DNA from 3 places in the Candidatus Caldatribacterium saccharofermentans genome. Region 2 is predicted to be linked to each of the others. Evidence: riboswitches for the same ligand, from Rfam matches in the RefSeq annotation. Region 2 holds a riboswitch; each other region holds the start of a gene.
What was found. A riboswitch is a leader RNA that binds a small molecule or an ion and turns the genes downstream of it on or off. The one in region 2 is predicted to bind cobalamin.
Positions count from the first base shown of each region.

Region 1: linked by a shared signal. The riboswitch ahead of ACPT9Q_RS07355 (ECF transporter S component) and the one ahead of ACPT9Q_RS08150 (energy-coupling factor ABC transporter permease) in region 2 are both predicted to bind cobalamin.
Region 3: linked by a shared signal. The riboswitch ahead of ACPT9Q_RS05870 (helical backbone metal receptor) and the one ahead of ACPT9Q_RS08150 (energy-coupling factor ABC transporter permease) in region 2 are both predicted to bind cobalamin.

Region 1 is NZ_CP187957.1:1,450,967-1,453,153, reverse strand. Features, by position in the region: gene ACPT9Q_RS07375 (hypothetical protein) at 1-121, opposite strand, end outside; gene ACPT9Q_RS07370 (hypothetical protein) at 215-442, opposite strand; partial or broken gene ACPT9Q_RS07365 (hypothetical protein) at 547-666, opposite strand; gene ACPT9Q_RS07360 (hypothetical protein) at 842-1,141, shown strand; cobalamin riboswitch at 1,100-1,277, shown strand; gene ACPT9Q_RS07355 (ECF transporter S component) at 1,336-1,827, shown strand; gene ACPT9Q_RS07350 (AIR synthase related protein) at 1,824-2,187, shown strand, end outside.
Region 2 is NZ_CP187957.1:1,608,214-1,610,400, forward strand. Features, by position in the region: gene ACPT9Q_RS08140 (energy-coupling factor transporter transmembrane component T family protein) at 1-409, opposite strand, end outside; gene ACPT9Q_RS08145 (energy-coupling factor ABC transporter substrate-binding protein) at 409-675, opposite strand; gene ACPT9Q_RS08150 (energy-coupling factor ABC transporter permease) at 672-1,316, opposite strand; cobalamin riboswitch at 1,465-1,635, opposite strand; gene ACPT9Q_RS08155 ((2Fe-2S)-binding protein) at 1,682-2,119, opposite strand; gene ACPT9Q_RS08160 (MTH895/ArsE family thioredoxin-like protein) at 2,124-2,187, opposite strand, start outside.
Region 3 is NZ_CP187957.1:1,154,595-1,156,781, forward strand. Features, by position in the region: tRNA gene ACPT9Q_RS05860 (tRNA-Val) at 32-106, opposite strand; gene ACPT9Q_RS05865 (hypothetical protein) at 129-554, opposite strand; cobalamin riboswitch at 609-785, shown strand; gene ACPT9Q_RS05870 (helical backbone metal receptor) at 897-1,805, shown strand; gene ACPT9Q_RS05875 (hypothetical protein) at 1,759-2,076, opposite strand; gene ACPT9Q_RS05880 (iron chelate uptake ABC transporter family permease subunit) at 2,119-2,187, shown strand, end outside.

The sequences.
Region 1 (2,187 bases), 160 kb from region 2:
CTTTCTTGATGGTCTCAGGGGAAAGGATGAAGGGAGGAAGTTTCTGCCTTTGGGTTCTCAGGAAGTAGTGCCTGATTGAGCACCTGTTGAACTTCAAAACTCGGAGATATCTGCGGTCCACCCCTTTCCTCCCCCAGCCCATGGGACGATGGGAGAGTCGAGCTGAGAGGATAGGCTTTTGTGGGCTTCGGCACTGATTCGCAATTCCAGCTCTCTATGGTGCCTGGCATTCTGGATTCCCCCGCGAGTTTCCGGAGAGGTAGATGTAGAGGTTTTCAAGGCCTCTTTGGTCTCTGGAATTCTTACCCCGGGAGAGGGCCTTGAGGAGCAAGGCTTCCACTTCCTCCCAGGAACTCTCTTCAACTGCCTTCCAGAGTTCCTCTTCTGAGCCATCCCGGGGCAGGGCTTCTCGGATGCGTTTCCCAAGGTGGAAGCGGTCCAGGATGAAGGTGGCCTTGGGGATGATCTCCAGTCCTTTCTTGGGGAGGAGGCCCCATCACCACAGAGGAAGATCTCCTGTACCGTGTCGAGGTCATAGTGTTCCTCCAGGTACTCGAGGACCTCGAGGAAGAGCTCTTCGGTGTCCTCATAGCAACCGGCAAAGTAGTGGGGATTCTTGAGCTTGGCTCTCCCTGAGCTTGAGACTTCCTTCCCCTCATGGACGTAGAGAGTTTCCCAAGGATTCTGGACTTCTTCCTCCTCTTTCTTCCCTTCTCTTTGGGGGAAAGGACCAGGGCTTCCAGGAGAGAATCAATCCTTTTCTTCCCAAAACCAACCTGGTCGTCGAGGAGGTACAGGTATTCTCTGATGTCTTCGTGTCCAAAGGAGGTTCTTCCTTGGGGTGACATCCCCAAACAGGGTGAGGATGGTATTCATGGTCTCCCAGAGCCTTTCCTCAAATTCCTGGAAATCCATTCCTTCAGGAAATGGAGAGAAAATTCCAGAACTCTCTGGAACTCTGATACCATGGGACCCTACCTCCAGAGTGCTTCCCATATACCAAGTTGGAACCCCCGATAAATTTCCGCTAACGGGGTTTTTCTCTCCCGTCCTCCTTGTAAGAACCACAAAAAGCGCTATAATACAGGAAAAAGTAGAAAAACTGGTTCCCTTCCGTGGTGCCCCTTTTTGGGGAGAATAGGGAAGTCCGGTGAAAGTCCGGCGCGGACCCGCCGCTGTGATGGGGAGGAAGGAGAGCATAGCCACTGGCGAAAGCTGGGAAGGGTCTCCTTCCGAGGAACCTGAGCCAGAAGACCTGCCACGGAAGCGCCAAAGAGGGTGATGGCAAAGCCCTCAGGCATTGCCTGAGGGCTTTTTTCATTTCAGGAAAGGAGGATGCCGATGGAACGGAAAGCTCTGAGCACTTCTTTCCCCCTTCGCCTGAGCCTTGTGGCTACCCTCGTGGCCTTGAGCGTTGTGGGGTCGTTCGTGAAAATCCCCAGCCCCACCGGAACCGTGGCTTTAGACTCCCTTCCAGGATTTTTCGGTGCCCTGTTTTTGGGATACCCTGAGGGAGCGCTCATCGCCTTTCTGGGGCACATTCTGACTTCCCTGAACGTCGGGTTCCCCCTGGGGGCTTTTGTGCATCTTGTGATTGCCCTGGAGATGGCAGGCATTGCCCTGGCCTTTCGTTTTGCCTTCCTGCGGTGGAAGTACCCTGGGGCCGTCCTTGTGGGCACCGTTCTCAACGGCGTCTTTGCCCCGCTGAGCGTCGTCCCCCTTTTCGGGTGGGGGTTCTTCTTCGGTATCCTGCTCTCCCTCCTTGTAGGATCCTTTGTCAACGTCTTCCTTGCCGCCCTTCTTCACCGGGCGTTGGCACGGCGATGAACCGGGATTGCCTTGTGGTGAACACTGGCAAAGAGGAACTCCTCGTGGCCTGTGACGCCCTTGGTGGGATAGGACCAAAACCGGGGGACAGTCTCTCTGTCCCCCTCGAAGTATCCGCTCAGTTCACCGCCCGGGTTGCCCTGGCAGAAATCCTTGCGGCGGGAGGAGAGCCTCTGGCGCTTTCTGTAACCCTGAGTATGGAACCCTATCCCTGGATTGAAGAAGTGCAAAGGGGAATCTCCCGGGAACTCCGCACCATCGGCAAAGAGGATCTCCCCTGCGTCTTCTCTACAGAGAAGAACGTCCCTACCTCAGCCACCGGCCTTGGGATAACCGTTCTTGGCCGAAGAACCCCAAAAA
Region 2 (2,187 bases):
CCATGCCCTGGGCGATGGTACAGAACTCCCGAAGTGTCCGGAAGCGTGAGAGAAAGAGGAAGATATCCCCCGGGGGAGTGGTGAAGAGAAAGAAGGTCAGGGCGAAAGCCGAGAAAGCGGCGCGGAGGACCACAAGGAGGACGAAATCCAGGGGGTATTCAAGAAGAAGGACAAAACTGGAACTACCGACAAAGCCCAGGAGGGTGAGTGTGGAGCGCAGGACCCACCGCCAGGGTGTTCGGAAGAAGAGGTGGAGGGAAAGGAAAAGCCCAATGTTTGCGGCAAGGAGCGCACCACTTCTTGAGAATCCCAAAAGGACGATGGGGAAAAACACGACGAGCATTTTCTCCCCCGGGTGCATGGTGCGCCCCCGACTTTCACAGGCGAACATCACAACGTGCCGGAACATCAGTGCGTGCTTCGCTTCCCGAGGATGTACCCGATGATGAGCCCTCCTGTAGCTGCCTGCAGGGCAAAAATCAGGGTTTCGATTTCCCCTGAGGGTGGTTCCCAGAGGGGGGAGAACCAGGGGCTGAAATCCGGGGCGATTTCCTGAATGAGTGCCTGGGCTTCTTCATCGGCTCCTGCAAGATCTCCCTGGTGCTGTCCAAGGCGGAGAGAAACGAAAAAGAGCACCACGCAGCAGAGGAAAAGCAGGAGAATCTTCCCCTTCATGCTATCCTCACCCCCAGACGGGTAAGTTCAGCGCCCATTCGGGCCCGGAGGTATTCAAAAAGCGCCACGGTCAAAAGCCCCTCCATGACGGCCAGGGGGACCTGGGTGACGGCAAAAAGGGCCATGAACCTGGCGAAGGAGAGGAGGAAAGACCGTCCCGGAAAAGCCAGGGCAAGCTGAAAAGAGGTAACCACGTAGGTGGCAAGGTCAGCTGTGAAGGCGGCAAAGAAGACGGCCACAGTCAAACGGTATCTTCGCAGGAGCTGGAACACCAGGAATCCTGTGAGGGGTCCCGCAATGCCCATGGAGAGGATGTTGGCTCCCAGGGTGGTGATGCCCCCATGGGCTAAAAGGAGCGCCTGGAAGAGGAGGACAAGAGACGAGAGAAAAGCGGTGACCACAGGACCGAAGAGAATGCTTGAGAGTCCTGTCCCTGTGGGGTGGGAACAGGAACCGGTGACCGAGGGCAGTTTCAGGGCAGAGAGGAGGAAAATGTACGCTCCGGCCAGGGCAAGGAACATTCTGGTGTGGGGATCCTGCATCCTTCGCACCTGCAGAAACCCCAGAAAGACCAGGGGAGCACTCAGGGCGAAGTACACCCCGCACCACAGGGGTGGCAGGAATCCCTCTGAGATGTGCATGGCGTACACGGGGGAAGTGCAAAAGAGAAAACCTGCTGCACTAAAGAGAGCCACGAGAAGAACACGCACAGGGTCCACCTCCTTTGAGGAACAAAAATGCCCCTCCAGAAAGAGGGGCAGTATCTTTGCCATTGCCCTTCCCTCCGAAGGGTTAGCATCGTTGAGGGCAGGTCTCCTGGCTCACGGGTCATCCTCCTCCCACCTTCCCAGGTGTTCCCCAGTGGTTGGGATTCGTCGCCGTATACAGTAGCGGGGGCTGCAGCGGATTTTCACCGCTTTCCCTTTTAAGCCTTAAGGCACCCTCAACGGACGGTATTCACTTTTTGCAACATTATAGATTCTGAAGGGGAATCTTTCAAGGGTTACTACTGGCTCTGTGGCGATACCCTGCAAGCTTTCTCAAGGATTTTTGCGATTTCTCCGTGACAGCACCGTCCTGAAGGATTCTCAGTAAGACAAAACCCCTTACTTCCGGCGCCGGTCATCCTCTGGATGTCTTCTAGGGTTCTTGCTCCCTGGCGGATGGCAGAGCGTATCTCCTCTTCCGTGACCCGACTGCAGTAACAGATGTACTTCGGAAAAGCTCCGTCCTTGTACCATACGGGAATCTTGAGGTCTTCTTTCTTCAGGGTCTTCCCAGAGGCATCAAAGTAGACCACCGGGCAATGTGGATTGAGGCAAAGGTGGTAAGTCGTCGTTTCGTGTACGGTGTCCCTCAGGGCCTCCCTCACCAGGTGCTTCACAGTGAGGGCCAGAACGTTCTGACCCTCACTGTGGCATACAGGGCATGACGCTTTCTTCATGGTCTCACGAACGGAGTTTTTGAAGGGCTTCTTTGAGCTCCTCAACGGTTGGGACTTTCCCGGAAAAG
Region 3 (2,187 bases), 450 kb from region 2:
GTGACCAGGTGGCTGGAAGCCTTGAAAAATCTGGTGGGCGAAAGAGGATTCGAACCTCTGACCCCTTGCTTGTAAGGCAAGTGCTCTCCCCCTGAGCTATTCGCCCACCATTTTTCATTATACCACACTCAGACGCTGCCAAAACCAGCGTGGTACTCAAACCGAAAGCCGTGCCTTTCTGCAGCCTCTGCGAAAGCCTTTCGAATTGCCCCATAGTCAAATCGGTACTCATACTTTGCCCCGAAGAGGTTCGATTGCTCCTCAATGGTGCCGCTTCTTGGGCCGGGAGTGACCCGCGTGACCTCCTTTGTAACGCCAAAGCCCTGGATGTCCTCACCGGAGGCAATTCCCGAACCCCGTTCTTGCAGCATTTCGGAGAAGTGGAGCACTTTGGCACTGTCATCGATGCGGAAGCGGGCAACGTACTCAAGGCGGTCTTTCCGCAAAAACCCCCTTCGTTCGGCAAGAGTCACGGTGAGGGTGAAAACACCTCGCTTTTCCTCGAGTTTCCCCGAGAGGTCCTGAGCAAGTTTTTCGATGTCCTCGCAAAGCATCGCATTGCCTTCTTTCTGGGTGTAGTGTTCATTGTACCACAGAGTGTGGTATACTTACAGTGGTTCGTTTCAGGTGGACGTGGTCCTTAATAGGGAAGCCGGTGGGAATCCGGCGCGGTCCCGCCACTGTGACCGGGGAGCAGGGTGCATGTGCCACTGGGGAAACCCGGGAAGGCGCGCCTTAAGCGATGATCCGGAAGCCAGGAGACCTGCCTGAAGCGCATCCCAACCACTCTTCGCGGAAAGAGGAGGTGGGAAAGTGTCCTGGACTCCGCCCCAGGCATGGAGCATAGCCCTCCCTCTCCCCCTCCTCCTTCGCGAATTCTCAAGGGGGTATGGGCGATGAGGCGAAGAGTTCTCCTTCTTGCTGTTTTTTGCTCTCTCTTCCTGCTCTCTTCGGCTTTTGGGCTTGAGGTCACCGACGATACTGGGCGAACGATCACTTTGTCTTCCCCTGCAGCGCGGGTCATTTCCCTCACCCCGGCGAACACCGAGATCGTCTTTGCCCTGGGGGCGGAGGGAAGCCTTGTGGGGGTCACGACGTACTGCGATTACCCTGAGGAGGCGAAGAAAAAGGAGAAAATCGGGAGCATCACCGAAGTTGACCTTGAGGCAATCGTTCGCCTTGACCCGGACCTTGTGCTTGCCGGGTCCCTGACGCCTCCTGAGGTCATTGAGCGGCTGACCAAACTCGGGTACCCGGTGTTCGTCCTTGACCCAAAGTCTATTCCCCAGGTCATCGAAAGCATCCGGAAGGTTGCTCTCCTCCTTGGGAAGGAAAAGGAAGGAGAGGCCCTGGCTCAAGCCATGGAGAGGAACGTCCAGGAAGTTCAGGCCAGGGTTTCCGGTCTTTCTGAGGAGGAAAAACCCCGGGTGTTCCACGTCATCTGGCACAACCCTCTCTGGACGGCGGGGAAGGACACCTTCATCCATGAGTTCATCACCCTCGCTGGAGGGAAAAACGTAGTAGAGGACCTCTCGGGGTACGTGACCCTCGACCTTGAAGAGCTCCTCCGCCGGAATCCCGATATCATCACCGTGGTGAGCGCCCACGGGGAAAACCTCCCCTACAACTTCATCGTCTCCGATACACGGCTCAAAGTCCTCCAGGCGGTACAGCAAGGCCGGGTATTCGTGGTCGACAGCGACATCGTCTCCCGTCCTGGTCCCCGGATAACCCAGGCTCTGCGCATCTTTGCCTCCATTATCCATCCGGAGATTTTTGGACCGTACCAGTCTTCGAAGGAGTGATCTCGTCTTCCTCAAGAAGCTGCCATTCGGCGTATCCTTCCTTGCGCAAGGGAAGCCGCGCTCCGGTGAGGACCACCCGCTGTTTTGTCGGATGCGTTGTGACGGTTATGTAGGCCCGGACGAGATTCGCGATGGTGGCTTCTTGAAAGGTCAGGGTAGTGCCATCCTGGAGGACGATGGTGGTGCGGAGGTGTTTGTGGCCTTCAGGAATCTCCAGGACAATGGCTTGAATGTCCTCGTTCCGGAAAACCAGGGATTGCCCGCTGGGCATACTCTTCTCCTCCCTTCTCTTTTGGGAGTATAATCATGAGCCATGAAGCGGCGGAAGAGGTTCCGAAAACCTTTTCTTCTTTTTGGCTTTATTGCCCTTTGCGGGGTGAGT